DNA from 2 places in the Burkholderia sp. FERM BP-3421 genome. Region 2 is predicted to be linked to the other one. Evidence: riboswitches for the same ligand, from Rfam matches in the RefSeq annotation. Region 2 holds a riboswitch; the other holds the start of a gene.

Region 1 (15,720 bases), 890 kb from region 2:
CAGGCGAGCCGATACGCCTGACCGAGGATCGATACTTCGATCTGCTTGGTGCTCATGCATGTTCTCCGTGGCTGGCCGGGCCGCCCTCGCGCGCATCATCGCGCGGGTCGAGCAGGTCGAGCTGGTTTTCCGCGTCCGGCGCGTTCTTCGCGCGCGGCAGCTTCTCGAGAATCGCATTGAGCTTCACCTGGGCATCGTCGATCTTCGCCGACAGCGCGTCGCGCTCCGCCGCAAGGGCGTCGCGTTCCTCGCGCAGTTGCGAGAGTTCCGTGCGGGTCGCTTCCGCTTCCGTGCGCAATTGCGCGAGCTGCTCTTCGAGCGCGAGCCGCTCCGTGTGATGACGCTTGTTCAGCGCGATCAAACGGCCAATATTTTGAGATAGAGTTTCGAGTTCGTTGAGCATCTGCTGCGTCCTCTAAAGACCCAGCATTTTAGCGCGGATTATCGTCCAACCCGAGATCCGGATCGTATCGAGACGTAACGTTCATGCGTGTTGATGCGAATTTTGCGACAAATCTGGGTCAAATCCCGCGAGCTGGGGGGCGCGCGCGGCGCGCGGGAGGCTTTCTTGACGGCCGGCACCCGCGCTCCTACACTGGCGCCGCTTTGGTGCTCGCGTGCACGCGCACGCGGTTAAACGGGAAGCAGGGCGCACGGTCCGCCAGGACCGGCCAACCTGCGCTGCCCCCGCAACGGTAAGCGGCGCATCGCGTGCGATGCCAGCTGTCCCCACAAGCGCGGCGTTTGCCGCGCGGCCACTGCGCGATGCGCGCGGGAAGGCGGGGCGGTGACGCCGCCAGCCCGGATACCGGCCAGGGCGGGAGGGCGGACGCGCGATGCGCGCCGTCCTCGTGAGGCGGAACCTGCGGGGAGGCGGGGGCCGCACCGTTCAACAGGATTCATCGATGCGAACCCAGATCGCCCGCGCCGCGCTCGTCGCGTGTTCCGGGCTGCCGTGCGCCGCCGTCGCGCAGAGCACGCCGCCTGCTTCTTCCCCGCCGCCTTCGTCCGCCGCCGCGCCGACCCAGCTCGAGCCGATCGTCGTGACCGCGCAGCGTGCCCCGCAAGCGCTCGCGGACGCGCTGCCGCAAACCACTCTGTTTACCCGCGCGGACATCGAGAACAGCAATGCGACCGATCTGCCCGGCCTGCTCGCGCTCGCGCCCGGCGCGCAGATCGTGCGCAACGGCGGGCCCGGCGCGACCGCGAGCCTGTTCCTGCGCGGCGCGCAGTCGACTCAGTCGCTGGTGTTGATCGACGGCGTGCGGGTCGATTCGGCGAGCCTCGGCCAGGCGCAGATCGCGCAGCTGCCGCTCGACCAGATCGAGCGGGTCGAGATCGTCAACGGCAACGTGTCGTCGCTGTACGGCTCGGGCGCGATCGGCGGCGTCGTGCAGGTGTTCACGAAGGACGGCGGCGATCATCCGCCGCGCTTCAACTTCTCGGTCGGCTATGGCAGCTATCACACGCAGAGCCAGACCGCGGGCGTGTCGGGCCGGCTCGACGCGGCGGGCGACACGACCTTCAGCGTGTCGCTGTCGCGCGACAAGACCGACGGCTTCTCGGCCATCGATCCGGTCCGGCAGCCGCAGGCGAATCCGAATGCGAACGGCTATCTCGACGAAAGCGTGGCCGCGTCGCTCAAGCATCGCTTCAACGCGCGCTGGAGCGCGGGTGTCAGCTACTTCCAGAGCAACGGCGACACCAGCTTCGACAATGCCTACGGGCAGCCGACCGATCTCAACAGCCTGTATACCAAGGTGCAGCAGATCGCCGCGTTCGCGGACGGCAAGCTGACCGACTGGTGGACCACGCATCTGCGCGTCGCGAGCGGCAACGATCGAAGCCAGTCCTGGCTGAACGGCGCCTATACCGATCACTTCAACACCGACAACCGCCAGTACACCTGGCAAAACGATTTCGCGCCGCTGAAGGATCAGCGCATCCAGGCGGGCTATGAGCGGCTCGACCAGGCGTTCGACTCCGACGTGTTCGCCGCGCCGCAGCGTCATGTGAATTCGGGCTGGCTCGGCTACACGGGCCGCTTCGGGAACAGCCAGTTCCAGGCCAACGTGCGGCGCGACCAGTACTCCGATTTCGGCGGCGCCAACAGCTACTATCTCGGCTATGGGCTCGACGTGACCGAGCACTGGAAGGTCACGGCCAGCTATTCCGATGCATTCCGCGCACCGAGCTTCAACGATCTGTACTACCCGAACGCAGGCAATCCGGCGATCCGCCCCGAGCGCAGCCACTCGGTCGAGGCCGCCGTGCAGTACGCGTCGGACGCGCTCGGCGTGGCGCGCGTGACGGTGTTCCAGACGCGCTACACGGACCTGATCGACTACCAGCCGGTCGCGAACAGCTATTACTATCAGGCCGTGAACATCGGCCGGGCCAAGGTGCAGGGTGTCGAGGGCTCGTGGCAGGGCCATGTCGGCAAGACCGAGGTGCGGGTCGCGGCGACCGTGCAGAACCCGGTCGACGAGACGGCCGGCCAGGACCTGAACCGGCGCGCGCGCCGCTTCGCATCGTTCGCGCTGAACCGCGCGTTCGGCGGCTGGCGCGTCGGCGGCGAATGGCTCGTCAGCGGCGCGCGCAACGACACCGGCAATCCGCTCGGCGGCTACGGGGTCGTCAACCTGTCCGCGCGCTACAACATCACGAAGGCGTGGTACGTGAGCGCGCGCATCGACAACCTGCTCGACAAGGATTACGAACTTGCCTATGCGTACAACACGCCGCGCCGCGGCGCCTACGTCACGATCGGCTGGCAGCAGCCGTGACGCACGCGGCGGGGCGCGCGGATGAACGCGCGCCGCGCGGCCCTGATCTGGGCCGGGGCCGCGGGCGTCGCGGCCGCCGTGTTCGTCGCGTCGCTGACGTGCGGCAGCCTGCCCGTCTCGCCCGGACAGGCGCTGGCCGCGCTCGCGCCGCATGGGGGCGGTGACGCGACGCCGCTCGCGGTCGAGGTCGTGCGCACGCTGCGCCTGCCGCGGGCGCTCGCGGGCTTCAGCTGCGGCGCGCTGCTCGCGCTCGCGGGCGCGCTGTTGCAGGTGCTGCTGCGCAATCCGCTCGCCGAACCTTACGTGCTCGGCGTATCGGGCGGCGCGGCGGGCTTCGCGCTCGTCGCGATGATCGCGGGCGGCGCGTGGTGGATGGTCGACGCCGCGTCGTTCCTCGGCGCGCTCGCGTCGATCGCCGTGCTGCTCGGTCTCGGGCGTCGCGCGCTGTGGCGCGGCGACGTTCGCGACGCATCGCCGCGTCTGCTGCTCACGGGCGTGGTGATCGCGGCGGGGTGGGGCGCGCTGATCACGCTGCTGCTGTCGATCGCGCCGGACAACCGGCTGCGCGGCATCCTGTTCTGGCTGTCGGGCGACCTGAGCGGCGCGGCCGCGCCCTGGTTCGCGCTCGCGGCGCTCGCGGCGGCCTTGCTCGCCGCGCTGCCGGTCGCGCCGCAGCTCAACGCGCTGCTGCGCGGCGACGCCGTGGCGGCGGCGCTCGGCGTGCCGGTCGCGCGGCTGCGGCTGCGCATCTACCTGATCGCCTCGCTGGCCGCCGCGGCCGCGGTGACCACGGCCGGCACGATCGGCTTCGTCGGCCTCGTGGTGCCGCACGCGCTGCGGCTCGCATTCGGCAACGACCAGCGCATGCTGCTGCCCGCCGCCGCGCTCGCGGGCGGTGGCGGCGTGATGGCGGCCGACCTGCTCGCGCGCACGGCGATCGCGCCCGCGCAATTGCCGGTCGGCGTGATGACGGCGTTGATCGGCGTGCCGGTGTTCCTGTGGATGCTGCTGAGGCGGGCGCGATGAGCGCGCCGCGCCTGCTTCCGGATGCCGTCGCGGCGCGCTGCGATGCGCGGCGGCTCGCACTGCAAGCGGGTGGCCGCCTGCTGCTCGACGATTTCACGCAAGGCTTCGGCCCGGGCGAGCTGTGGTGCATCGCCGGCCCGAACGGCGCGGGCAAGACAACGCTGATCTCGACGCTCGCCGGACTCGCGCCGCCCGCGCGCGGGCAGGTCGAACTCGACGGCGTGCCGCTCGCCGCATGGTCGCCCGCGCCGCTCGCGCGGCGGCGCGCGCTGATGGCGCAGAGCGTGCACGACGCGTTCAGCGCGAGCGTGTTCGACACCGTGCTGCTCAACCGCTTGCCGCATCTGTCCGGCTGGGGCTGGGAGCGTCCCGAGGATCGCGCGGCCGCGCAGGCCGCGCTCGACGCGCTCGGGCTCGCGGCGTTCGCCGCGCGCGACGTGCTGTCGCTGTCGGGCGGCGAGCGCCAGCGCGTCGCGCTGGCCGGCGCGCTGTGCCAGGACGCGCCGCTGCTGTTGCTCGACGAACCGCTCGCGCATCTCGACCTCCATCACCAGATCGATTGTCTCGCCGCGCTGGCCGACTGGCTGCGCGGCGGCGCGCGCACCGTGATCTTCTCGTGCCACGACCTGAACCTCGCGCGCCGTTTCGCGACCCACGCGCTGCTGCTCGACGGGCGCGGCGGCGCGCAGGCCGGCCCCGCGCGCGAGGTGCTGAGCGCCGAGCGCGCGAGCCGGGCGTTCGGCTATCCGCTCGTGTTGATCGAGCGCGACGGCCGCGAAGCGCTGGTGCCGGTGTGGCCGGCGCAGACGGCGCGATGATGTCGGGCCGCCCGTACGTGTTCGCGTCCGGGGGCCGCCCGGCGCCCCCGGCGTTGTTTCCGATCCCGTTTCCGTTTCCGTTTCCGATTTCGACTCAGGCGAACCCATGACCTCGACTTTTTCCGTGCCCCGGATCGATCCGCTCGACGCAGCGGCGCGTGCACCGCTGCAGCACCTGCTCGATCACAAGACGAAGCCGCCCGGCAGCCTCGGTCGGCTCGAAGCGCTCGCACTGCAACTGGCGCGGATCCAGCAGTGCGATGCACCGCGCGTCGAGCGGCCGGTGATGATCGTGTTCGCGGCCGATCACGGCATCGCGGCGGAGGGCGTGAGCCCGTATCCGCAGGCCGTGACCGCGCAGATGGTCGCGAACTTCCTGGCGGGCGGCGCGGCGATCAATGCGTTCTCGGGCGTCGCAGGCTGCGCGCTCGAAATCGTCAACGCGGGCGTCGCGACGCCGCTGCCCGCGCACGCGTCGTTGCTCGACCTGCCGATCGCCGCCGGCACGCGCAACTTCGCGCACGAACCGGCGATGTCGCGCGCCGAGTGCGAGGCGGCGCTCGCGGCGGGCGCGGCGCGGGTGCGCCACCACGCGGCGCTCGGCACCAACGTGATCGGCTTCGGCGAGATGGGCATCGCGAACACGTCGGCGGCCGCGTGCGTGATGAGCCGCCTGCTCGACCTGCCGCTCGACGCGTGCGTCGGGCGCGGCACCGGCCTCGACGACGCGGGGCTCGCGCACAAGCGCGCGGTGCTGTCGGGCGCGCTCGCGCGCCACCCGGATGCGCGCGCGCCGCTCGACGTGCTGGCCGCCTTCGGCGGTTTCGAGATCGCCATGATGACGGGCGCATTTCTCGCGGCGGCGGCCGCGCGCATGACAGTGCTCGTCGACGGCTTCATCGCGACCTCGGCGCTGCTGGTCGCCGATGCGCTCGCGCCGGCGCTGCGCGAGTATTGCGTGTTCTCGCACGCGTCGGACGAGCGCGGGCATCGCCGCATGCTCGCTCATTTCGGCGCGGAGCCGCTGCTCGCGCTCGACCTGCGGCTCGGCGAGGGCACGGGCGCCGCGCTCGCGCTGCCGCTCGTGCGGGCCGCCGCCGCGTTCCTCGTCGAGATGGCGAGCTTCGATGCGGCCGGCGTCGCGAACCGTGACGCCTGAGCGCGCCGTGGGCCTGCGCGCGGAGCTGCGCTATGCGTTCGTCGCGCTTGGGTACTTCACGCGCGTGCCGGTGCCGCGCTGGGTCGGCTACGAAGCGGACGACCTGAATCGCGCGGCGCGCTATTTCCCGCTGGTCGGCGTGGGCGTCGGCGCGGTCGCGGCCGGCGTGTACCTGCTGGCCGCGCGACTGTGGCCGGCCGGCGTGGCGGTGCTGCTGTCGATCGCGGCCACGCTGCTGTTGACGGGCGCGTTCCATGAGGACGGCCTCGCGGACAGCTGCGACGGCTTCGGCGGCGGGTATCGGCGCGAGGACGTGCTGCGCATCATGCACGACTCGCGGATCGGCACCTTCGGCGCGGCGGCGCTCGTGATCGCGCTTGCGCTGAAGTGGCAGGCGCTGGTCGCGCTGCCGCCCACGCATGTCGCGTGGACGATGCTCGCCGCGCATGCGGCGAGCCGCGTGGGCGCGGTGAGCCTCCTGGTCACGCTCGACTACGTGCGCGGCGAGGGCAAGGCGAAGCCGGTCGCGCAGCGGATGTCCGCGCGGGCGTTCGGCTTCGCCGCGCTGGGCGGGCTGCCGTGGCTGCTGTGGCCGGACTGGCGCATGGGGCTGGTCGCGCTTGGCGTGCTCGCCGGATTGCGCGTGCTGCTCGCGCGTTACTTCGTCGCGCGGATCGGCGGTTATACCGGCGATTGCCTCGGCTTCGCGCAGCAGCTGTTCGAACTGGCGATCTATCTGGTGGCGCTCGGATGGATCTCGTCCTGATCCGTCATCCGGCCGTCGCGGTGGACCCGGGCGTGTGCTACGGGCGCAGCGACGTACCGCTCGCGGTCGACCCGGACGAGGCGGCCCGTGCGTTGATGCGTGCGTTCGACGCGCGCGGCATTCCGGTTCCCGATGCGCTCGTCACGAGCCCGCTGTCGCGCTGCGCCGGGTTCGCGGCGGCGCTCGCGCGCGGCTGGCGAGCATCGTTGCGGAGCGAGCCGCGGCTGCGCGAGATCGACTTCGGCGCGTGGGAGATGCTGCGTTGGGATGAGATCGGCCGTGAGGCGATCGAACGCTGGAGCGCGGACTTGTGGGGCGCGCGCGAGCATGGCGGCGAGAGCGTCGCGCAGTTCGTCGCGCGGATCGCGCCCATGCTGCCGGCGTCGAATGCGTCGAATGCGTCGAATGCGTCGAATGCGACGAATGCGACGAATGCGACGAATGCGACGAATGCGACGAATGCGACGAATGCGACGAATGCGACGAATGCGACGAATGCGACGAATGCGACGAATGCGACGAATGCGACGAACGCGACGAACGCGACGAACGCGACGAACGCGACGAACGCGACGAACGCGACGAACGCGACGAACGCGACGAACGCGACGAACGCGACGAACGCGACGAACGCGACGAACGCGACGAACGCGACGAACGCGACCAACACGACCAACACGACCAACACGACCAACACGACCAACACGACCAACACGACCAACACGACCAACACGACCAACGAAATGCGCGGCTACGTCACGCATGCAGGCGTGGTGCGCGCGCTCGCGGCTCGGGCGCTCGACCTGCCGCTCGACGGTCTGTTGCAACGGCCGGTCGCGTATGGCGGCGTGGTGTGGTTGCGCGCGGATCCGGCGACGCGTTCGGGCTGGCGGCTGATGGCGTGGGATGAAGCCTGACGGCTCGGGCGCGAGGATCGGATCCGCCGGCTGATTCGTTTCGTATCCTGATGGTTCTCTCCGTCGTTGCGCTGATGGGCCTGCGCGGACCCAGCTGATTCACGGCAGCGAACCGCCGCCACGCCACCGGCGCGTCCTTCCATGTCGAGATCGTGCTGGGCGCGGCACCCCGGGCGTCAGCCGCGCGATGTTCTCCCCCTGAGCCCTACATCTCCTTCGTACCGCGGCGGGTTGCGCCGCTGGAGCCAGGGAGCCGCGCACGCTCGCAGGCCCCGGCGAGAGGGTTCCTCGACAACCCGATCGGATCATCATCTGCACCGGACGTTCGATCCCACGCGCTTTCTTTCCCGGCTCCCGCAGCGTCCGCATCATCGGCGGCCTCGATTTCGAACAATCGCAGCCACCTTCCCGATGGCGGAAAAAATACGCGTTTCTTGTCCTGCATCAAGCTATCTGCCCGCCCGGCCATCGCACGCGCGCACGCATTTCGCTAAGCAGCAAATCCCACGATCGCGATCTTGCATCTTGCGGATTTCCTCCTATGATCAACGACATAAGAATATGGTGCAGTGCTCCAGCGAACGCGGTTTTCGCGGAGGGTAGAGGGCCATATCTTCGCTGTGTATCCCCATGTCTCCGCTATTTCCGTTTTCGGAACGGAGGGTCGATCGTTGCCTCCGCAATCGGGAAATGGTTGGAAAGACGCACGTGTCGAATTGCCGTAATCCGACGGGATCGATCGTCGGCGCGAGGGAGCATTCGATGAGGCAAATGGACCGGTTCACCGTCGCGCGTTCATCTCCGAGCGCGGCGAGGCCGGGCACAGTCCCACGGGCCTCGTGATTGGCGACACCGATGTTGTTCCACATGACCGCGGCGGCGAGCACGCACGCGAGCGGTCTGCGCTGCGCGAAGCACACGGCCGCCCCGAGCGGGCGGGCCGGGCAACATCCTGACGGGCGCCAAGCCCGTATCCATTCACGATGAGGCGCGCGCGTCGGCGACGCGGTCGGCGCGCCCGTTTTCGATGAGGAGGCCGTCGCGATGTCCACCGAAGTCATACCGAGCCAATCGTTTCTCTATCAGCAATGGGTGCAGGGCCTGAGCGATTCGTACGAGGCGTTTCGCCTGCTCGCCGATACGCCCTTGCGCGTGAGCCTGCTTGCGCTCGAGTCGGCGCAGTCCCTGCTGCGCACCGCGATCGACGAAAACGTCGCCGGCAAGCTGTTCAGCCAACAACTGAGGGAGGCGATCGTGGTGGCGGTGCAACTGTCCGCGGATGGGTCCGCCAACGACGCGACGGCCGTTTCCCACGCATCCCGGTGAGGGCGCGATGACAACCTTCCTCCACGAGCGCATCCGTTCGTTCGGCGCGCGTCCCTGTCTCGTCTCGGCGGACGAGACCATCGCCTACGACGCATTCGCCGACCGGATCGATTTCTGGCGCGGCGAACTCGACGTATGGTGCATCGGACGCGGCGACACGGTCGCGGTCTGCGGCGACTACGCGCCGAACGTCTGTGCGCTGCTGCTCGCCCTGGCATTCGCGGGCGCGATCGTCGTGCCGATCGCGTCGGCCGGCGCGAAGCGCGGCGAGTTTCTCGACATCGCGGAAGTCGGCTTCGTCGTCACGTTCGACTCGGCCGGCGCCACGCGGGTCGAGCGCCGCACGACGCCGGCGGCGTCGCATCCGCTGCTCGAACAGCTGCGCGCGGCCGGCTCGGCCGGCCTGATCCTCTTCAGCTCCGGCTCGACCGGCCGCAGCAAGGCCTCGCTGCTCGATCTCGATCGCATGCTGGGGAAGCTCGAACGGACGAAGGGCCGCGCCTACGTGACGCTCGTCTTCCTGATGCTCGATCACATCGGCGGCATCAACACGCTGCTCAACGTGCTGAGCCAGGGCGGCACGATCGTGACGCCCGCCAGCCGGACGCCGGACGCCGTGTGCGACGCGATCGCGCGCCATCGCGTCGAACTGCTGCCGACCAGCCCGACGTTCCTCAACATGATGCTGATCGCCGATGCGGGCGCGCGCTACGACCTGTCGTCGCTGAAGCTCGTCACCTACGGCACCGAGCCGATGCCCGAGACGACGCTTGCCGCGCTGCACGCCGCGCTGCCCGAGGTCCGGCTGAAGCAGACCTACGGGTTGTCCGAACTCGGCATCCTGCCGACGCAATCGAAGGAATCGGGCTCGCTGTGGATGAAGCTCGGCGCCGACGGGTTCGAGCACCGCGTCGTCGACGGCGTGCTGCACGTGCGCTCGGAAACCGCGATGCTCGGCTATCTGAACGCGCCGTCGCCGTTCGACGACGCGGGCTGGTTCAACACGCAGGACGTCGTCGAGACGGACGGCGACTACGTGCGGGTGCTCGGCCGCCGTTCGGAAATCATCAACGTCGGCGGCGAGAAGGTCTATCCGAGCGAGGTGGAGAACACGCTGCTCGCGGCCGGCAACGTGCGCGACGTCACCGTGTCGGGCCGGCCCAATCCGGTGACCGGGCACGTCGTCATCGCGCGCGTGTCGCCGATCGAACCGGAGACGCCGGCGGCGCTCGCCGCGCGCTTGCGGACGTTCTGCGCGAGCCGCCTCGAACGGTTCAAGGTGCCGGTCCATATCGATGTCGACGAAAGCGCGCATCACAACGACCGGTTCAAGAAAGCCAGGGTGTCACGACCGACGGAGCAAGCCAGATGAGCGACGCAAACGACGTAGTCATCGTCAGCGGCGGCAGCCGGGGGCTGGGGCTCGCGCTGGTGCGTACGTTCCTCGACGCGGGCAGGCGGGTGGCGACGTTCAGCCGCTCGCGCACCGCCGGGATCGACGACCTGATCGAGCGCGACACGCGCGGCGCGCGGTTTCACTGGGCGCAGGTGGACGGCACCGACGGCGCGGCCGCGGCGGCGTTCGTGGCGGGCGTGGCCGAGCGCTGGGGCGGCGTCGACGTGCTCGTCAACAACGCGGGCGTGAGCCACGACGGGCTGCTGGCGCTGATGCGCGAGGAGCAGATCGAACAGATGATCGCGGTCAACCTGACCGGCGCGATCCTGCTCACGCAGTGCTGCGCGAAGTGGATGATCCGCGCCAACCGCGGCGCGATCGTCAACATCGCGTCGGTCAACGCGATCCGCGGCCATGCCGGCGTGGCCGTGTACAGCGCGACCAAGGCGGCGCTCGACGGCCTGACCCGCAGCCTCGCGCGCGAGCTGGGCGCGCGCGGCGTGCGCGTGAACTCGGTCGCGCCCGGCTACTTCGAAAGCGAGATGGTCCAGCATCTCGACGAGGCCGCGCGCGCGCGGATCGCCCGCCGCACGCCGCTGGGCCGGCTCGCCGACACGGACGACATCGCCCGGGTCGTCGAATTCCTCGCATCTGATCGCGCCGCGTTCGTGACGGGGCAGACGATCGCCGTTGACGGAGGCATCACATGCTGACCACGCATTTCGATCGCGACGAGACCGCGCGTCTCGTCCACGGCGCCGTGCTCAAGGTCATGAGCCAGCAGGGACAGCCGCCGCGCGAGCTGCGCGACGACGACAAGCTCAACGCGACGCTCGGCCTGAGTTCGCTCGATCTCGCCCAGCTCGTGTTCGAGCTTGAATTGACGTTCGGCGCGGACCCGTTCCGGACCCTCGTGCCGATCACGTCGGTGCAGACGGTGGGGCAGCTTGCCGGCGCCTACCTGCGCCTCTTCGACGATACGGCGACGCCGGCCGACGCACGCGACGAGCTCGCCGACGCGCAGGCGGCGAGCGAACGCCGCCGGCAACGTCGCGGGGCGCGGGAATGACGGCGGCGAAGGTGTCGGAGCCGGCCGACGACGCGCCGCCGCCGGATGCCGCGCATGCCGCGCCCGGCGGCATCGCGATCGTCGGGATCGGCTGCCGCCTGCCGGGCGCGAACGATTGGCGGACGTTCTGGCAGAACCTCGTCGACGGCGTCGAATCGATCCGCTTCTTCGACGACGCGGCCTTGCTGCGCGCGGGCGTCGACCCCGGGCAGCTCGCCGCGCCGGACTACGTGAAGGCGTCGCCCGTGATCGACGATTTCGACCGCTTCGACGCGGGCCGCTTCGAGTATTCGCCGCGCGAGGCGCGCGTGATGGACCCGCAGCATCGGGTCTTTCTCGAAGTCGTCCACGATGCGCTCGAAGACGCGGGCTACTGGCCCGACGCCTATGACGGCGCGATCGGCGTGTTCGCCGGCGCGGGCGGCGTGGTCAGCAGCTATTTCGCCTCGAATCCCGCGCTGCACGGCTCGACGGGCGGCGTCGAGCACATCGGCAACGACAAGGATTTTCTCGCGACGCGCGTGTCGTACAAGCTGAACCTGACCGGGCCGAGCGTGACCGTGCAGACCGCCTGCTCGACCTCGCTCGTCGCGATCCATCTCGCATGCGGCAGCATCCTGAACGGCGAATGCGACATGGCGATCGCGGGCGCGTCGACCGTCCGCGTGCCGCACCTCGCCGGCTATACCGCGCGCCAGGGCGACATCCTGTCGCCGGACGGGCACTGCCGCGCATTCGACGCGCGGGCGCAAGGCACGGTCTTCGGCAGCGGCGCGGGCGCGATCGTGCTGAAGCACGTCGAGGATGCGCTCGCGGACGGCGATCACATCTATGCGGTGATTCGCGGCACGGCGATCAACAACGACGGCGGATCGAAGGTGAGCTACACCGCGTCGAGCGTGACCGGGCAGGCGAAGGCGATGCTGGATGCATTCGCCGGCGCGGGCGTCGAGCCGCGCGCGATCGGCTACGTCGAGGCGCACGGCACCGGCACGGTGGTCGGCGATCCGCTCGAGATCGATGCGCTCACCAAGGCGTTTCGGCGTCACACGCAGGACACGGGCTTTTGCGCGGTCGGCTCGGTCAAGACGAATCTCGGCCACCTCGAACAGGCGTCGGGCGTGGCGAGCGTGATCAAGGTCGCGCTCGCGCTCGAGCGCGGGCGGATCCCGCCGAGCCTCCATTTCGAGACGCCGAACCCGCGGATTCCGTTCGCGCAGACGCCGTTCTTCGTGAACACCGCGCTGCGCGACTGGCCGCGCGGCGCCGCGCCCCGGTTCGCGGCCGTCAATTCGCTGGGGCTCGGCGGCACGAACGCGTTCGCCGTGCTCGAGGAGGCGCCCGCGCAGCCGCGCGCGGCGGCCGCGCAGGAGCGGCCGCTGCACGTCCTCGCGCTGTCGGCCCGCTCGGAGCGCGCGCTCGCCGCGCTCGCGGACCGCTGGCGTCAGCATCTGGCGGCGACGGACCAGCCGGTCGCCGATCTCTGTCATACCGCGAACACCGGGCGCGCGCAGCTCAACGTCAGGCTGACCGCGATCGGCGGCACGGCGGGCGAGCTGTCGGCCCAGCTCGCGGCGCCGTCCGTCACGGCGCGCGGCGAGGCGCGGCCGCTCGCGTTCCTGTTTACCGGGCAGGGCTCGCAGTACGCGGGAATGGCGGCCGAGTTGTACCGGACGCAGCCCGTGTTCCGCGATGCGCTCGATCGCTGCGACGCGCTGCTGCGCCCGCATCTCGACACGCCGCTGCTGTCGGTTCTCTACGGCGATGCGGACGCGAGGGCGCTGATCGACGAGACGGCCTACGCGCAGCCGGCGCTCTTCGCGATCGAGTGGGCGCTCACCGAACTCTGGCGCGCGTGGGGTATCGTGCCGAGCGCGGTGCTGGGCCACAGCGTCGGTGAATACGTGGCCGCCTGCGTGGCCGGCTGCTATGACCTCGAGACGTGCCTCGCGCTGATCGCGGCGCGCGGCCGGCTGATGCAGGCGCTGCCGAAGGGCGGCGCGATGGCGGCGCTGTTCGCGGGGGAGGCGGCCGTCAAGCGCCTGCTCGACGCGAGCGACCCGAAGCGCATCGCCGTCGCGGCGTACAACGGGCCCGAGAACACCGTCGTGTCGGGCAGCGCCGACGCGGTGGCCGAGGTGGTCGAGCGGGCGCGGCAGGCCGGCATCGGCGGGCGCGAGCTGACCGTGTCGCATGCGTTCCACTCGCCGTTGATGACGCGCGCGGCGGCCGAACTCGAAGCGCTCGCGGGCCATCATCGCGCGGCCGCGCCGCGCCTCCCGCTGGTTGCGAATCTGACGGGCGAGCTGGCCGACGGCCCGCCGACGCCCGGCTATTGGCGCGATCACGCGTTGCAGCCCGTGCATTTCATCGCGGGCGTGCAAACGCTCGCGCGGGCCGGCATCGTCGACTTCGTCGAGGTCGGCCCGGGCACGACGCTCGTATCGCTCGCGCAGCAGATCCTGGGGAACGACGCGGCCGACGGGCGGCGCTTCCTCGCATCGATCGGCCGCGAGCGCGAATGGAGCGAGCTGACGGCGACGCTCGCCGCGTTGTGGCGGACCGGCGCGCCGGTCGACTGGCGTGCGTTCGACGCGCCGTATGCGCGTCGCCGCGTGTCCGCGCCGACCTATGCGTTCGAGCGCGAGCGCTACTGGCTCGACGCCGGCCAGGGCAGTGCGACGGCCGGCGCGGGCGCGGGTTCGCGAGCGGGCGCCGACCTGACTGGCCGGCGCCTGTCGTCGCCGCTCGCCGCCTGGCAGTACGCGGCGACCTACGACCTCGACGCGCTGCCGTGGCTCACCGATCACCGCATCTTCGGCATGGCCGTGCTGCCGGTCGTGGCGGGGCTCGTCGCGCTCGCCGCGGCCGCGCGCGAGCGGGTGGGCGGCGCGGCCGTCGCGATCGAATCGCTGACCTACGACGACGCGCTCGTCATTCCCGACGACGGCGCGCGCGCCGTGCAGATCATCCTGCAGGGCGACGACGAGATCGATGCCGAGCTGGCGAGCCGCGCCGCCGGCGACGAAACCTGGCGTCGCCACCTGCGCGCGCGCGTGAGCGCGCTCGCGGCGTCGCGCCTCGCGCCGCTCGCGACGCCGTTGCCGGCCTCGATCGGCGTCGAGCGGATGGCGCAGATCGATCCGGCGCGCTACTACGATGCGATCGCGCCGCTCGGATTCGGCTACGGCCCGGGCTTTCGCGGCATCGTCGCGCTGTGGCGCGGCGACGATGAAGCGGTGAGCCGCGTGCAGTTGCCCGAGCCGCTCGACGCGGCCGCGTACGCGCTGCATCCCGCGCTGCTCGATGCGTGCTTGCACCTCTATCCGGCGCTGGTCCCCGAATATCGGAGCCTGGCCGATCTCGAAGCGAAGCCGGAGGGCACCTGGCTGCCGATCTCGATCGAGCGCTTCGAGATGGCGCGCGACGGCGCGGCGCACGTGTGGGTGCGGGCGAAGCGCCGCCAGGTCGCGCAGCCGGACGTCGTCACGTTCGATATCGAAATCCACGGCGACGACGGCGCGCCGGTCGCGCTGCTCGGCGGGCTGACGGTGAAGCCGATCACGCGCGCGCAGCTCGCGCCGCGCGCGAGCGCGTCGCGCAATCGCGCGCTGCATCGGCTCGAATGGATCGAGCGCTCGACGCCGCCGCTGCCGGAGGCCGCGGCGGCCGGGCCGTCGGACTGGCTGATCGTCGCGGGCGTCGAACGCGGCATCGCCGACGCGCTTGACGCGCAGTTGCGCGCGCTCGGGCATCGCGCGGCGGTCTTGCCGCTGCCCGACGACGGCTCGGACGCCGAGCTCCAGGCCGCACTGAGCGCCGCATGGGCCGGGCGCGCCGCCGATGCGGCCGGCCCTGTCGGCGTCGTGCTCGCGCACGGTCTCGGCGAGCGCGTCGACGAGACGACCACGGTCGACGCGCTCGCGGCCGCGGAACGCCGGGCGAGCGGCCGCACGCTCGCGCTGGTGCGCGCGCTCGCGGTGCTTGCCGATCCGCCGCCGCGCGTGTGGCTCGTCACGCGCGGCGCGCATGCGCCCGCGCCGCGCGCGCCGGGCGGCGACCCGTTGCAGTCGTCGCTGTGCGGCATCGGGCGCGTCGCGATGCTCGAATATCCGGAACTGTGGGCCGGGACGATCGACCTCGGCGGCGAAGAGGATGTCGCGGCGCTGGGCGCGGCCCTGCTCGCGGGCGACGCCGAAAGCGAGGTCGCGGTGCGTGGGGGGCGTCGCTATGCGCCGCGTCTCGACCACGACGACGAGCCGGCGCCCGAGCGGATCGTTCCGCCGTTCGATCCGGCCGCGACCTATCTGCTCACGGGCGGGCTCGGCGCGCTCGGCCTGAAGGTCGCGGACTGGCTCGTCACCGCGCAGGGCGTGCGGCATCTGGTCCTGACCGCGCGGCGCGCGCCCGGCGAGGCGATCGGCGCGGTGCTCGAGCAGTGGCGGCGGCTGGGCGCG
Region 2 (15,720 bases):
ACCATCAGGCCGAAGCGGTCAAGCAGTTGCGGACGCAACTCCCCTTCCTCGGGATTCATCGTGCCGACCAGCGCGAAGCGCGCCGCGTGGCGATGCGAGACGCCATCGCGCTCGACCGTGTTGACGCCGCTCGCGGCGACGTCGAGCAGCGTGTCGACGAGCGCGTCGGGCAGCAGGTTGATCTCGTCGACATACAGCACGCCCTGGTGCGCGCGCGCGATCAGCCCCGGCGCGAACCGCACCGCATGGTCGGCGAGCGCGCTCGCGAGATCGAGCGTGCCCGTCACCTGCTCCTCGCTCGCCGACAGCGGCAAGGTGACGAAGCGGCCCTCGGGCAGCAGTTCGGCGAGCGCGCGCGCGGCGGTCGACTTCGCGGTGCCGCGCGGCCCGCTGATCAGCACGCCGCCGAGCCCCGGGTCGACGGCGACGAGCAGCAGCGCCTGCTGCAGCGCCGCCTGGCCGACCAGCGCCGTGAACGGAAACACCGGGCGCGCGGCCTCGGCGTGAACGGGGTGCGTCATCGTCGGATTCCTTCCAGATGCTGTTCGGTCGCGAGCAGGTGCGCCTCCACGGTCTCGCGGTAGGCGCCCGGCTGCTGCCAGAGGCCGCGCTGCATCGCTTCGAGCAGCCGCTCGCAGATGCCGTGCAGGGCCTGCGGATTGTGTTCGCGCAGGAACGCGCGGGTGGCGGGATCGTTCAGGTAGGCGTCGGTGACGAGCGCGTACTGGTGATCGGCGATCACGCGCGCGGTCGCGTCATAGCCGTACAGGTAGTCGACGGTCGCCGCGATCTCGGCCGCGCCCTTGTAGCCGTGCCGCTTCACGCCGTCGATCCATTTCGGATTGACCACGCGCGAGCGGATCACCCGCGCGATCTCCTCGCGCAAGGTGCCGACCCGCGGCGCGGCCGGATTGCTGTGGTCGCCGTGATACAGCCCCGGCTGCCGTCCCGAGCGGTGCCGCACCGCGGCCGCCATGCCACCCTGGAACTGGTAGTAGTCGTTCGAGTCGAGCAGGTCGTGCTCGCGGTTGTCCTGGTTCTGCACCACCGCGTCGATGCTCGCGAGCCGCGCGCCGAACGCATCGTGCGCGGCCTCGCCCGCGCTGTTCTGCGCATAGGCGTAGCCGCCCCAGGCCTGGTACGCGTCGGCGAGATCCGCGTCGGTCTGCCAGCGCCGTTCGTCGATCAGCTGCTGCAGCCCCGCGCCGTAGCCGCCCGGGCGCGCGCCGAACACGCGCCAGCCCGCGCGCCGGCGCGCCTCGTCCGGCGCGATGCCGCGCGCGGCCAGCGCGGCCGCCTCGCGCGCGATCCGCGCGCGCACCGGATTCAGGTCCTCCGGCTCGTCGAGCGCCGCCACCGCCTGCACCGCCGCGTCGAACAGGTGCATCAGGTTCGCGAACGCATCGCGGAAGAAGCCGGACACGCGCAGGGTCACGTCGATGCGCGGCCGGTTGAAGATCTCGATCGGCAGGATCTCGAAATCGGTCACGCGATGGCTGCCGTGCGCCCACTTCGGCCGCACGCCGAGCAGCGCGAGCGCCTGCGCGACGTCGTCGCCGCCCGTGCGCATGGTGGCCGTGCCCCATACCGAGAGCCCGACCGCGCGCGGATAGTCGCCGTGCTCCTGCAGGTGCCGCTCGACCAGCTGCTGCGCGGACTTGAGGCCGATCGTCCAGGCCGCCCGGGTCGGCACCGCGCGGGTGTCGACCGAATAGAAGTTGCGGCCCGTGGGCAGCACGTCGGGCCGGCCGCGCGACGGCGAGCCGCTCGGCCCCGGCGGCACGAAGCGGCCGTCGAGCCCGCGCCGCAGTTGCGTCAGCTCTTCCGGGCCGCAAGCATCGAGGCGCGGCAGCAGCGTGCCCGCGAGCCGGTCGAACACGGCCTGCGCACGCGGCCAGCGCGCCGCGAACGCGGCGCTGCCCGGCGCGGGCTCGGCGGATGCGTCGCACTCGGCCTCGTCGTCGCCGCACAGCCGCGCGACCTGGCGCGCGGCCAGCCATTCGAGCCGCTCCCGCGTATCGCCCGCATGCCGCCACGGCGCGTCGCCGAACGCCAGCAGTTCGGCCGGCCGCGGGCCGGTCCACGCCGCGGCCCAGTCGGCCGCGAGCGGATCGAAGTCGCCGAGCGCGAGATCGCGCGCGAGCGCGCCGATCAGCCCCGCGTTCGCGCCCGCGCCGTCGCCGCTCGGAAAGCGCGCGAGCGCGAGCAGCGTGTCGCGCCGCTGCCGCCCGCGCGGCGACGCGCCGAAGGTATGCAGCCCGTCGCGGATCTGCGCTTCCTTCAGCTCGCACAGCCACGCATCGACGCGCGTGAGCAGCGCATCCTCGCCGCCCGGGTCGCGCGGCGCCTCGATGCTCAGTTCCTCGTGCAGGCGGTGTTCGACGATGGTCGCGAGGATCGTCTTGCGCAGCAGCTTCGCGCGGCGCGCGTCGACCATCAGCGCCTCGTAGTATTCGTCGACCTGCCGCTCCAGGTCCTGCAGCGGCCCGTAGTTCTCCGCGCGCGTGAGGGGCGGCATCAGGTGGTCGATGATCACCGCCTGCGCGCGCCGCTTGGCCTGGCTGCCCTCGCCCGGATCGTTGACGATGAACGGATACAGGTGCGGCAGCGGCCCCAGCGCGAGGTCCGGCCAGCAGGCGTCGCTGAGCGCGACGCTCTTGCCCGGCAGCCATTCGAGATTGCCGTGCTTGCCGAGGTGGATCACCGCGTCGACGCCGAACGCGTCGCGCAGCCAGAAGTAGAACGCGAGATACGCGTGCGGCGGCACGAGGTCCGCGTCGTGATAGCTCGCGTAGTCGTCGCCGTCGCGGGTGCGCGCAGGCTGGATGCCGACGAACACGTGTCCCGCGCGCCAGCCCGCGATCGTGAAGCGCTCCCGGCGCAGCGTCGGGTCGGCCTCGGGCGGCCCCCAGCGGGCGTTCAGCGCGTCGCGCACCGCCTGCGGCAGGCGCGCGAAGCGCGCGCGGTAGTCGTCGAGCGCATAGCTCTGGAACGCCGGGCGCAGCGCGCGCCGCGCCGGATCGTTGGTCACGCCGGCCGTGAGGCGCGCGATCAGCGCGTCGCCGTCGGCCGGCAGGTCCGCGACCCGATAGCCGGCCTCGCGCAGCATCGCGAGCACGCCGAGCGCCGAGGCCGGCGTGTCGAGCCCGACGCCGTTGCCGATCCGCCCTTCGCTCATCGGATAGTTGGCGAGGATCAGCGCGACCCGCTTGTCGGCGTTCGCGCGCGTGCGCAGCGCGCACCAGCGGCGGCTCAGCTCGGCGACGAACGCGATGCGCTCCGAGTCCGGCTGGTAGCGCACCACGTCGACTTCGGTGTGCGGACAACGATAGGCGAGCCCCTTGAAGCTGATCGCGCGCGTGATGATGCGCCCGTCCACCTCGGGCAGCGCCACGTGCATCGCGATGTCGCGTGCGTGCAGCCCTTGCGGATCGGCCTGCCAGGCGTCGCGATTGCCGCCCGACAGGATCACCTGCAGCACCGGCGCGTCGCCCGCGAGCGCGGGGGGCGCCGGATCGTCGAGCGCGCCCGCCGCGAACGCCGTGGTGTTCAGCACGAGCGCGACCCGATGCTCGGCGCACAGCGCGTCGAGCACCGCGCGGCTCAGCGTATCCTTCAGCGACGTCACCGCGATCGGCAAGGGATTGAGCCCTTCCCGTTCGAGCGCCTCGCACAGCGCGTCGAACACCGCCGTGTTGGCGGCCTGCCAGTGCGCGCGATAGAACAGGATCGCGACGACCGGCGCGCCGGGCCGCCAGCGCGCGCGCCAATCCTCGCTGGTCGGGTGCGGATGGTCCGGGTGGTACAGCGCGGCGGCCGGCAGCGGGCGCGGCGGCGGCGGCTCCGCGCCGTGGCCGAGCGCGTGGTGCGCGATGCTGCGCAGCAGCGCCTCGGCGTTCTGCGGGCCGCCCTCGCGCAGGTAGCGCCACCACTGCCGGCACAGCGCCGGATCGACGGTGCTTTTCGCGATCAGGTTCGGGTCTTCCTGCAGGTCGCCCGAGAACATCGCGAGCGACTGCCGCGCGCGCGCGGCGAGCGCGACCGCCTGCTCGATCCCGTACGGCCAGTAGCTCTCGCCGCCGAGGTGGTCGATCACGACGACGCGCGCGTGGCGCAGCACGTCGTCGAGGTAGAAATCGACCGACGCGGGCTGGCGCAGGAACGTCACGTTCGCGAGCCGCACGCTCGGAAAGCCCTCGCCCAGCCGCGGCACCGCGGCCGCGAGCAGCGACAGCGTCGTGTCGGCCGAGCTGAGGATCACGATGTCGGCCGGACGCTGGTCGATCCGGATCACGCCCTCGGTGTCGTCGACGAAGCCGCCCGGCGTGGTGCGCAGCAGATGCATCGGTGCGTTACGCCTGTTGCGGCTCGGCCGCGAGCGCCGCGTCCAGCGCCCGCTGCAGCTCGGCCTGGTCGAGATCCTCGCCGATCAGCACGAAGCGGCTCAGGTCCGCCTCGCCGTCCGCCCAGCGGCGGTCGAAGTAGCTGTCGAAGCGCCGGCCCACGCCCTGGATCACGAGCCGCATCGGCGCGCCGGGCAAGGCCGCGAAGCCCTTCGCGCGGTAGATCGCGTGGTGCTCGACCAGTTGGCGCAGCGCGTTGAGCGCGGCCTCGCGCGAGCCGACGCGCGCCTCGACCGTCACCGAGTCGAACGCGTCGTGATGATGATCGGCGTCGTCGGCCGAGCCGTGGTGATCGTGGCGCAGGTGGATGGTTTCCTCCGACGCGGCCTCGATGCCGAGCAGCGTCGCAAGATCCAGCTCGCCGCGCTGCGCGTGCACGATCTTGACCTGCGGCGGGATCTCGTCGCGGATCAGCGCCTCGACCGCGCCCAGGTGCGCGGGATCGAGCAAGTCGGTCTTGTTCAGGATCACGAGGTCGGCCGCCGACAGCTGGTCGGCGAACAGCTCGTGCAGCGGCGATTCGTGGTCGAGGTTCGGATCGGCGCGGCGCTGCGCGTCGACCGCGCCAGGATTCTCCGCGAACTGGCCGCTCGCCGCGGCCGGACCGTCGACCACGGTCAGCACCGCATCGACCGTGAAGCTGTTCTTGATCGACGGCCAGTTGAAGGCCTGCACGAGCGGCTTCGGCAGCGCGAGGCCCGAGGTTTCGATCAGCACGTGGTCGATCTCGTCGCGGCGCTCGACGAGCGCCTCCATCACCGGGTAGAACTCTTCCTGCACCGTGCAGCACAGGCAGCCGTTCGCCAGCTCGTACAGCGTGCCGGCCGTTTCGCCCGCCGCGTCCTCGCAGCCGATTCCGCAGCCCTTGAGGATCTCGCCGTCGATGCCCAGCTCGCCGAACTCGTTGACGATCACGGCGATGCGCCGGCCGCCCGCGTTCGACAGGATGTGACGCAGCAGCGTGGTCTTGCCGCTGCCGAGGAAGCCGGTGACGATGGTCACGGGAATTTTGCGCATCTGCATGATGGAGTCCGTCGAAGGTAGTCGAATGAGAAGGAAGCGGGATGGATCGCGCGGCCTCAGGAGGCGAGCGTCACGTCGATCCGGTCGTAGCCCTTGAAGCGGTAGATCAGCGCGGACACGAGCCAGCTCAGCAGGAACAGCGCGATCACGCCGTAGCCGAGGATGCCGAAGTGATCCGACAGCATGCCGATGAAATCCCAGAAGCCGCCCTTGAGCGCGAGCTTGTCGGCGATCAGCGCGAGCGCCTCGATGCCGCCGATCAGCACGGCCACCAGCACCGAGACGAAGGTGATCGTCATGTTGTAGTAGAGCTTGCGGATCGGCCGCACGAACGCCCAGCGATACGCGCCCATCATCAGGATGCCGTCGGTGGTGTCGACGAGCGTCATGCCGGCCGTGAACAGCACGGGCAGCGCCATCACCGACCAGAACGACATGCCGCCCTGCGCCTGGGTCGCGGAGATGCCGAACAGCGCGATCTCGGTCGCGGTGTCGAAGCCGAGCCCGAACAGGAAGCCGACCGGATACAGGTGCCAGCTGCGCGACACCACGCGGAACACCGGCCGGAACAGCCGCGCGAGCACGCCGCGCCGGTTCAGCAGCAGGTCGAGGTCGGCCTCGACGAGCGGCTCGCCGCGCCGCACCGCGCGGAACGTGCGATGCACCGACACCAGGATCAGCAGGTTCGCGAACGCGAGCAGCAGCAGGAAGAACGCCGACACGCTCGTGCCGATCACGCCGCCCCATTCCTTCATGCCGTCGAAGCGCGTCGCGAGCGACGCGGCGGTCAGCGCCACCGCGACCGACAGCAGGATCACCACGGTCGAGTGGCCGAGCGAGAAGAACAGCCCCGCGCCGAGCGGGCTCTTGCGCTCCTGCATCAGCTTGCGCGTGACGTTGTCGATCGCCGCGATGTGATCGGCGTCGACCGCGTGGCGCAGCCCGAACGTATAGGCGAGCAAGGCGGTGCCGAGCAGCACCGGCTGGCCGTGGAACGCGGCGAACGCCCACAGCCACGCGCCGATGTTGAACGCGATCAGCAGCGCATAGATGCCGACGATCTTGGCGCGCAACTCGGCCGGGCTGTCGTTGAAGAGACGGAAAAAAGCCTTGAGCATGGTGCTTCCCTGTGCGAACGGTCGACCCTGGAGCGCGCCGGCACGCCGCCGTCGTGTCACGCCGGGCATCGCGCGGGCGATGGCGGCGGGAACGATCGAGGCCGCCTGACGGCGCTCGGCATGACGCGGCCGTGGACAATGCGCCGCCTCCCCGCGGCGCTGAACCCGATGTCTCGGCCGGTATCCGGGCTGGCGAACACGCCGCTTCGCCTTCCCGGGCGCACGCGTCCAGTGGCGGATCCGCGCGCCGGGCGGCGCGCGTCGAAGCGGGCGGTGCATCGCTCGCGCGATGCGTTCGCTTACCGTTGCGGGGGCAGCACAGGTTGGCGGCGGCCGCGATGCGGCGACGCGCCCTGTTTCCCGTTTAACTGCGCGCGAAGATCCCGCGCGCGAGCACCAAAACGCCTGCGAGTGTAGGTGGGGGGGCCCGGCGCGTCAAGGCGCGGCGGGCGCATCCGGCGTGTGCGGCGGGCCGCCCCGGGATGGGGCATCGCATGACGGGCCGTCCCATAACGGGCCGTCCCAGCCGTCGAGGTACTTGGGCAGCGCGTCGTCGAGGTCGAGCACGCGTACGCGATAGAACAGATGCATGGTGGGCCGCAGCGCGGCGGGCAGCGCGCCGTCGTGCGCGCGCATGAACAACGCGTTCGGCACCACTCGCATCCCGAGCCGGTTGGTGCCGTAGAGCACATCGCCGCAGCGGCGGCAGAAATGGCGCGCCATGCGCTTGGTCGGATGCGCGTGGCGGCCGAGCGCGTCGCCGTCCGCATCGACCGCCATGCACGCGGCGTCCCACGCGGTCGCGGCCCAGACCACCACGCCGTAGAACAGGCGACAGGTCTCGCAATGGCACAGTGCGGCCGCGGCCGGTTCGCCCTCGAAGCGCAGGCGCACCGCGCCGCAGGCACAACCGATCTGTCGGGTGAAGCTCATCGAATCTCCCTGTTCGTCATTGTCATCGTCATTGGCTGCGTCGCGCCGCGCTCCCGGGGCCGGATCGGACGCGCGCCTATGCTATCGTATGCGCGCGTCTGGTGCCCGCGTGCGATGTCCTTCGCGCGCAGTTAAACGGGAAACAGGAGGCGGCTCGCGCCGCCCGGCCTGTGCTGTCCCCGCAACGGTCAACCGCCCGCGCGCGCCCGTGTCGGCGTGCGCAGGCGCCGCTCCATGCCACTGTCCGACCTCGGGCGGGAAGGCGGCGGCGCCCCGGCGGCCAGCCCGGATACCGGCCAGCGCACGGGGCGAGCGCCGCTCGCCGAACGCCCGGCCCGCGAGGGAACGGTCCCGGGCGCTGAATTCCGCCGGCCGCGCGCCGGCGTTTCGCTTCGATCGACTGATGACTCACCTGCTTTCGCGCCGCCCCGCTTTCTCGTCCGGGCCGCGCCGCGCATGACGACGCGGCTCGCGGTCGGCATCGGCTGCCGCGCCGGCGTGACGGCCGACGCGATCGACGCGGCGATCCACGCCGCGCTCGCCTGCGCGCCCGGCGCGACGGCCGCGCAGATCGCGGTCGTCGCCACCGTCGAGGACAAGGCGCGCGAACCCGGCCTGCTCGCCTGCTGCGCGCGCCGCGGCTGGCCGCTCGCCGGCTTCCCGCGCGCCGCGCTCGCCGCGCGGCTGGCCGCCGCGTCCGCGCACGATTTCAGTGCGCCGTCGGCCGCCGCGCGCGCGCGGCTCGGCGTCGACGGCGTGTGCGAACCGTGCGCGCGGCTCGCCGCGCACGGCGCGGCGCTGCGCGTGCGCAAGCTGCGTCACGCCGGCGTGACGGTCGCGCTCGCCGGCCCGTTCTGACTTTTCCTTCCTCACAGGACCCGTTCCGATGAAAACCGATCCCGAATCGCATCAGCGCATGACCGAACGCCGCCGCGCCGGCCACGAGAAAAAACAGGCCGCCGCGACCGTCGAGAAGGGCCTGCTGATCGTCCACACCGGCAACGGCAAGGGCAAGAGCACGGCCGCGTTCGGCATGGCCGTGCGGGTGCTCGGCCACGACATGCGCCTCGGCGTCGTGCAGTTCATCAAGGGCGCGCTGCACACCTCGGAGCGCGACTTCCTCGGCGCGCACGCGCAATGCGATTTCGTGACGATGGGCGACGGCTATACCTGGAACACCCAGGACCGCGACGCCGATGTCGCGACCGCGCGCAAGGGCTGGGACGAGGCGTGCCGGATGATCGCCAGCGGCGCATACCAGATGGTGATCCTCGACGAGCTGAACACCGTGCTCAAGTACGAGTATCTGCCGCTCGACGAGGTGCTCGCGACGCTCGCGGGCCGCGCGAGCGAGCTGCACGTCGTCGTCACCGGCCGCCACGCGCCCGATGCGCTGATCGAGGCCGCCGACCTCGTGACCGAGATGCGGCTCGTCAAGCACCCGTATCGCGAACAGCACGTGAAGGCGCAGCGCGGCGTGGAATTCTGACGCGATGGCCGCCTGTCCCGCGCTGCTCGTCAGCGCCCCCGCGTCCGGCCAGGGCAAGACCTCGGTCACGGCGGGGCTCGCGCGCCTGCATCGGCGGCTCGGCCGCCGGGTCCGGGTATTCAAGGCCGGCCCGGACTTCCTCGATCCGATGCTGCTCGCGCGCGCAAGCGGCGCGCCCGTCTACACGCTCGACCTCGGCATGGTCGGCGCGCACGCGTGCCGCGCGCTGCTCGCGCGGGCCGCGCGCGACGCGGACCTGATCCTGATCGAAGGCGTGATGGGGCTCTACGACGGCACGCCGAGCAGCGCGGACCTGGCGCGCGCCTGCGACGTGCCGGTGGCCGCCGTGATCTCCGGCAAATCGATGGCGCAGACCTTCGGCGCGGTCGCGCTCGGGCTCGCGCGCTTCCAGCCGGGCCTCGCGTTTCACGGCGTGCTGGCGAACCACGTGGGTTCGGCGCGTCATGCGCAGTTGCTGCGCGACGCCCTGCCCGCCGACCTGCGCTGGCTCGGCCACCTCGCGGCCGATGCGGCGCTCGCGCTGCCCGCGCGCCATCTCGGGCTGCACCAGCCCGACGACATCGCCGATCTCGACGCGCGCCTCGACCGCGCGGCCGACGCGCTGGCCGGGACCGCGCTCGCGGCGCTGCCGCCCGCGATCGACTTCGATGCGCCCGACGATGCGCCGGCGCTCGACCCGATGCTCGCGGGCCGGTGCATCGCGATCGCCCGCGACGCCGCGTTTTCGTTCGTCTACCCGGCCAATCTCGACCTGCTCGAAGCGCTGGGCGCGCGGCTCGCTTTCTTCTCGCCGCTTGCCGACGAGACGCTGCCCGACGCATGCGACGCGCTGTACCTGCCGGGCGGCTATCCGGAACTGCATGCGGCTCGGCTCGCCGGCAACGCGCGCAGCACGGCCTCGATCCGCGCGCACGTCGCGGCCGGGCGGCCGGTGGTGGCGGAATGCGGCGGCCTGCTCTATCTGTGCGACACGCTGACCGGTGTGGACGGCGCGACCACGCCGATGCTCGGCCTGCTGCCGGGCCACGCCACGATGCAGCGGCGCTTCGCGGCGCTCGGCATGCAAACGCTCGACACGCGCTGGGGCGCGCTCGCCGGGCATGCGTTCCATTACTCGCGCTTCGCCACGCCGCTCGCGCCGGCTGGCGTCGCGCACCGGCCCGGCGGGACGGACGACGCGACGCCCGCGCCCGGCGAGCCGCGCTACCACCACGGCCCGATCCACGCGAGCTACATGCATGCGTATTGGCCGTCGAATCCGCGCTGCGCGGCGGCGCTGTTCCGCGGCGAGATGCTCTAGGCCAACGCCGAACGCAGCAGCGTCAGCGCCTCGGGCCTCCTGCCCGCCCGTCGGCCCACGAACATCGCGAACCCTGCCGCATCCATGCGCACCACTCGTGAATCCGTGCTGCGCAGCCCCGCTGTTTCACGACGAGGCGCTCCAGGCCGACGCCGAACGCCGAACGCCGCGCGCAGCGGCGTCAGCGCCTCAAGCCTCCTGCCCGACCGGCTGCCCCGCGAGCATCGCGAGCCCTTCGTGCAGCGCCGGGAACAGGCTGCGGTTGAAATTGTTCCAGCGCAGTTCGAGGATCGTGTCGTTGCGATCGATCTCGGTGTTCAGCACGTCGTGGATCACCTCGCCCGAATCGATGCCGTTGTCGACGTAATGGAACGACGCGCCCGTCAGGTACAGCGGCTCGACCGGCACGGTCGCCATCGTCTTCCAGTCGACCACCTTCTGGCCGCGCGCGCCGTACAGCGCATCGAGCGTCGCATACGCGCCGCGCCGCTCGTACGGCGATTCCGCGCGCGTCACGCCCGGATGGATGTTGACGACCTTGCGGCAATACGGCGCGCCCGGCCGCACCAGTTCGTCGAGGATCACGAGCAGCCCGTCGAGCACGACGAGGTCCGCGTGCAGGCCGTCGAGCGCATCGCGCAAGCGGCGCTCGAACACCTGCTTGCCGGCCGGCCGCAGCGGCGAATCGAGCGGCTCGCGCCGGTACTCCGACGGAATCGCCTGCAGCAGGTCATTGACCGGCGTGCCCTGCACGCGCAGCGCCGGCGGATAGAACCAGCGCTTGCCGCTCTCGTAGGCGAAGCCGTATTCGCGCAGCTTCTCGCGATCGAGCGGCGAGCCCGCGTCGTCGTCGTAGATCACGCGTTCGAGCGAGTACAGGTCGCCCAGCTCGGTCTCGTTGAGCGCCTCGACCAGCGATTCGAGCACGGACTTCATGTAGCGCGTGCCACCCTTGTACTCGACCTGCTGCCCCGCCCGGTCGGCGGCCGCGTTGCGCAGGGACCAGATGTATACGAGTTTCTTCTTCGTCATGGCCGTCATCAGTTTCCAGTGATGCGGCGCGCGATCGGCGCGCCGTCGTTGCGGATCCGGAGCGTCGCTCCGGGGCCGGCGCCGCGCGCGGCCCGGCGGATCGGCCGGGCCGCGTGCGCGGCGAACCGCGCGGCCGGCCCGGCGCGCGTGACGCCGGGCCGGCCGCCGCTTACCAGTTGTAGCGCGCCGAGGCGATCACGGTGCGCTCGTTGCCGTAGAAGCACACGTTCGCGGACTGGCACCCGCTCACGAACTTCCGGTTGGCGAGGTTGGTCGCGTTGACCGCGAAGCGCCAATTGCGCAGCTCGTAGTGCACGGCGGCGTCGAACAGCGTGTAGCTGCCGACCGTCAGCGAGTTGTCCGCCGCGCCCGCGACCGCGCTCTGATAGCGCACGCCCGCGCCGAACCCGAACCCGGCGAGCGGGCCGGTGCGCCACGTGTAGTCGCCCCACAGCGACGCCATCTGGCGCGGCCGCGGAATGTCGACCGGCCAGTTGTTGAGCGTGACGTCGGTGGCCTTGATGTTCTTCACGTCCTGGTACACATAGGCCGCGATCACCGACAGCTCGCGCGTGATGTTGCCGACCGCGCTCAACTCGATGCCGCGCGACCGCACTTCGCCCGCCTGCACCGAGTAGGTGTTGGTCGGATCGTTCGGGTCCGGCACCACGACGTTGGTCTGGTTGATCTGGTAGATCGCCGCGTTCAGCATCAGGTTCTTGCCCGGCGGCTGCCAGCGCAGGCCGGCCTCGATCTGGCGGCCCTTGGTCGGCGCCGCGATGCCGCCGCCCGTGATCTTGGTGCCGACCGCCGACGGATTGAACGAGCTCGAGTAGCTGAGGTACGGCGAGAGCCCGTAGTCGCCCTCGTAGGTCACGCCGACCCGCCCGGTGAACGCGTGCGCGCTCTGCGACTGCTGCAGGCTGTTCGCGATGTCGTTCTGGGTGGTGTTGACCCAGTCCTGGCGGCCGCCGAGCGTCAGGGTCCAGCGCTGCCACTTGATCTGGTCCTGCGCGTACACGCCGAACGCATTCATCGTCGTCTTGATGTCGGTGCGCGGATACGCGTTCGGGCCGGCGAAGATCGCGGTGGTGACCGGCAGGTACACCGGGTTGTACATGTTCAGGCTCGGCGCGAGCGCGAGCCATTCGCTGTCGGTGGTCGACTGGCGGTTGTACTCGAAGCCGAACAGCAGCGTGTGCGCGAGCGGGCCGGTGCGGAATTTCGCCTGCGCCTGGTTGTCGATGTCGAAGCGGCTGTAGTTCATCTGGAACAGGCCCGCATAGCGCGTCATCGTCTGCTGGGTCGGATCCGAGGCGTCGAGGCCGCCGCCGTACACCGACGCATTGTCGAGCGACAGGTGCATGAGCCGGGTGTTCTGGCGGAAGGTCCACACCGGGTTCAGGCGGTGCTCGAACTGATAGCCGACCGACCACTGCTTCTTGCGGTAGTACGAATAGTTCGGATCGCCGACGTACAGGTTCTCCGAGATCGGGCCGTTCGGGTTCGGCAGCACCGTGCCCTGCGCGGGCAGGAAGTTGTTCGACGCGTCGCTCCAGTCCTGCAGGTAGGTCGCGGACACCGTCAGCGAGGTGTCGGCGTTCGGCTGCCAGCGCACCGACGGCGCGACCGAGAAGCGCTTGTCGCCGTGCGGGCCGGTCAGCGCGTTGCCGTCGCGGCCGACCGCGACGAAGCGGTACGACAGCGTGCCGTCCTTGTCGATCTTGTCGCCCACGTCGAGCGACAGCTGCTTGCGCGCGTAGTTGCCAAGCTGCATGCCGACCTCGCGGATCCGCTCGCCGTTCGCGAGCTTGGTCTGCACGTCGATGATCGCGCCCGGATCACCCTGCCCGTACAGCACCGAGGTCGGGCCGCGCAGCACGGTGATGCTGTCGATCATGTAGGGGTCGATGCGCCAGCTCGCGAGATTCAGCGTGTTGGGCACTTGCAGGCCGTCGGCGTACACGGTCGGCGTGAAGCCGCGCAGCACCGAATACCAGTCCGAGCGGTTCTCCGAGCCGTAGGTCGAGAAGCCCGGCACGTAGCGCAGGGCCTGGTTGATGTCGGTCGCGCCGGTCGCCTCGATCTGCTGCGCCGTGACGACGTTGATCGTCTGCGGGATCTCGGTGATCGGCGTGTCGGTCTTGGTGCCGCTCGTGCTGCGTCGCGCGACGAGGCCGACCGTGGCCGCCTGCTCGCCCGACGCGGTGACGGAGATAGCGGGCAGCGTGCTGCCTGGCTTGGCGTCCGTGGTTGAAGTCTTGCTTGACCGCTGTTGTGCATCGCTCGCTGGCTGCGCCGCTTGCGCGTGCGCTTGGCTGGCTGCCGCTGCGTAAAATGCCACGCTCACCGCGGCTGCGATCGCACGCCGACGCGTGCCTGTTGCCCACTCCATCATTGCTCCATTTGCTTTGGCGGCCGGGAGGCCGCGCCTTTGTCAAAGAGCGATGGCCACCCGGCCGTCGCTCGCCCCGTTTTCTTGTGTCGCGGACCGGTTGCGGTCCGTCGTGTCTGGTCCGTTGTCGTTCTGTGCGCCCGCCTCGCCCTGTTCGAGCGAGGTGACGATCTCGTCGGCGCGCATGGCGAGCACCGACAGCAGCGTGTCCGACAGCCCGTGGCTGTCCTCGCAGCAGCCTTGCAGATAGATGCGCGGCTTGAAGTGCCCGGGCGTCGCGAGCTGGTAGTCGCGCGTCACGTCGCCGTTCGCGAGCGCGTCGCCGAGGTGCGGCGCGAGCCCGTCGAGCAGCGCGAGATGGGTGTCGCGGCGATAGCCCGTGGCGAGCACCAGCGCGTCGAAGCGCTCGGCGCGGCCCTGGCCCGTGAGGCGATCGCGCAGCGTCAGCTCGATCTGGCCCGTCGCGGTGCGCGCCGCGGCCTCGATCGCGGTGTTCGCGAGCAGCCGGTGGCGCGGCGTGTCGGCCACGTTCTGCAGATACAGCATTTCGTAGATCTGCTCGATCAGCGGCCGGTCGACCACCGCGTAGTTGGTGTCGCGGTAGCGTTCGAGCAGCGCGCGGCGGCTCTCCTTCGGCTGCGAATAAACCACGTCGGTGTAGGCCGGACTGAAGATCTCGTTGACGAACGGGCTGTCGTCGGCCGGCTTGAGCGCGCCCGAGCGGATCACGAGGCTCGCGTCGACCTGCGGGAAACGGCGCGTGAGGTCGACGAACACCTCGGCCGCGCTCTGGCCCGCGCCGATCACCGCGACCCGCTTGCGCGCGGCCGCGCCCGGCGCGCCCACCGCGTGCTCGATCTGGTTCAGGTACTGCGACGAATGCACGACGTTGTGCGGGCCGAGCGCGGCGAACGCTTCCGGCACCTGCGCGGCGCCGCCGATGCCCACCGACAGCGCGCGCGTCACGCGCTGCCATTCGCGGCCCTCGGCGTCATGCGAGCTGACGCGCAGCGCGTCGATCTCGCCCGCGCGGCCGGCGGCCGCGACCGGCTCGATCGCCGTCACGGTCTCGCCATAGTGGACCTGCTCGTCGAACGCGTCGGCGACCCAGCTCAAGTAGTCGTGGAATTCGACGCGGGTCGGATAGAAGTTCTTCAGGTTCACGAAGTCGGCGAGCCGGCCGCGTTCGAACAGGTAGTTGATGAAGGTGAAGCGGCTCTTCGGATCGCGCAGCGTCGCCAGATCCTTCAGGAACGAGATCTGCATCCGGCAATCGTCGAGCAGCATCCCGCGGTGCCAGCCGAACGCCGCTTGCCGCTCGATGAAGCAGTGCGTGGGCCGCGCGCCGCGCGCCTGCTCCGCGAGCCGTACGGCGAGCGCCAGGTTCGACGGCCCGAAGCCGACGCCGATCAGGTCGAATACGGTATCTCTCTGCATGTCTCAGGTCCTATGACGGTATGGCCGCACGTCAGACGTGGCGGCCTGAAAAAAACGTGTCGCGTTCCGCGCGCATCGGCACATACCGGCCGGACGACGCCTGCGACGAGGTGAATTGGTAGCGTGCGAGGTAATCGATCATCCGGCTGTGATCGGCCCGGGGCGCGCAGTACACGGCTCCGGTGCGGGTATCGTCGAGAAACAGGTAGTGCACGAGCGACGGCAGCCACGCCGCGACATGGGCCGCGCCGCGCCAGCGCGATTCGCCGACCAGCGCGCGCCAGCCGCGGTCGTGGTCGCGCGCGTCGGCGAACGAGACGCCGCCCGGCGGGGTGCCGCCCAGCGGGGTGCCGCCCAGCGGAATGCCACCCAGCGGAATACCACCCAGCGGAATACCACCCAGCGGGGTGCGGCCCAACGGCGCCACGCTCGACGGTTCGCCGCCCGGCGCCCCGGCGCGGTAGGTCTCGACATAGCCGAACGGCTCGTCGTCGAACGCCGCGATCAGCGGCGCGACGCGCGGATCCGCAAGCTGGCGCGCCAGGTAAGCGCACGCCGATTCGCGCGCG

Evidence for each region. A riboswitch is a leader RNA that binds a small molecule or an ion and turns the genes downstream of it on or off. The one in region 2 is predicted to bind cobalamin.
Region 1: linked by a shared signal. The riboswitch ahead of Bsp3421_RS25610 (TonB-dependent receptor domain-containing protein) and the one ahead of Bsp3421_RS21570 (HoxN/HupN/NixA family nickel/cobalt transporter) in region 2 are both predicted to bind cobalamin.

Annotation. Positions count from the first base shown of each region.
Region 1 is NZ_CP117782.1:2,131,225-2,146,944, reverse strand. Features, by position in the region: gene Bsp3421_RS25620 (cell division protein ZapA) at 1-56, opposite strand, end outside; gene Bsp3421_RS25615 (ATPase) at 53-403, opposite strand; cobalamin riboswitch at 591-831, shown strand; gene Bsp3421_RS25610 (TonB-dependent receptor domain-containing protein) at 906-2,786, shown strand; gene Bsp3421_RS25605 (FecCD family ABC transporter permease) at 2,808-3,812, shown strand; gene Bsp3421_RS25600 (ABC transporter ATP-binding protein) at 3,809-4,630, shown strand; gene cobT (nicotinate-nucleotide--dimethylbenzimidazole phosphoribosyltransferase) at 4,737-5,789, shown strand; gene Bsp3421_RS25590 (adenosylcobinamide-GDP ribazoletransferase) at 5,779-6,555, shown strand; partial or broken gene Bsp3421_RS25585 (histidine phosphatase family protein) at 6,540-6,926, shown strand; gene Bsp3421_RS25575 (hypothetical protein) at 8,517-8,798, shown strand; gene Bsp3421_RS25570 (ANL family adenylate-forming protein) at 8,806-10,170, shown strand; gene Bsp3421_RS25565 (SDR family NAD(P)-dependent oxidoreductase) at 10,167-10,907, shown strand; gene Bsp3421_RS25560 (hypothetical protein) at 10,901-11,263, shown strand; gene Bsp3421_RS25555 (type I polyketide synthase) at 11,260-15,720, shown strand, end outside.
Region 2 is NZ_CP117782.1:1,242,773-1,258,492, forward strand. Features, by position in the region: gene Bsp3421_RS21555 (ATP-binding protein) at 1-521, opposite strand, end outside; gene cobN (cobaltochelatase subunit CobN) at 518-4,345, opposite strand; gene cobW (cobalamin biosynthesis protein CobW) at 4,353-5,426, opposite strand; gene Bsp3421_RS21570 (HoxN/HupN/NixA family nickel/cobalt transporter) at 5,483-6,544, opposite strand; cobalamin riboswitch at 6,703-6,960, opposite strand; gene Bsp3421_RS21575 (GFA family protein) at 6,980-7,477, opposite strand; cobalamin riboswitch at 7,559-7,792, shown strand; gene Bsp3421_RS21580 (cobalamin biosynthesis protein) at 7,934-8,335, shown strand; gene cobO (cob(I)yrinic acid a,c-diamide adenosyltransferase) at 8,364-8,966, shown strand; gene Bsp3421_RS21590 (cobyrinate a,c-diamide synthase) at 8,971-10,287, shown strand; gene Bsp3421_RS21595 (N(5)-hydroxyornithine transformylase PvdF) at 10,477-11,319, opposite strand; gene Bsp3421_RS21600 (TonB-dependent siderophore receptor) at 11,489-13,714, opposite strand; gene Bsp3421_RS21605 (lysine N(6)-hydroxylase/L-ornithine N(5)-oxygenase family protein) at 13,757-15,151, opposite strand; gene Bsp3421_RS21610 (GNAT family N-acetyltransferase) at 15,183-15,720, opposite strand, start outside.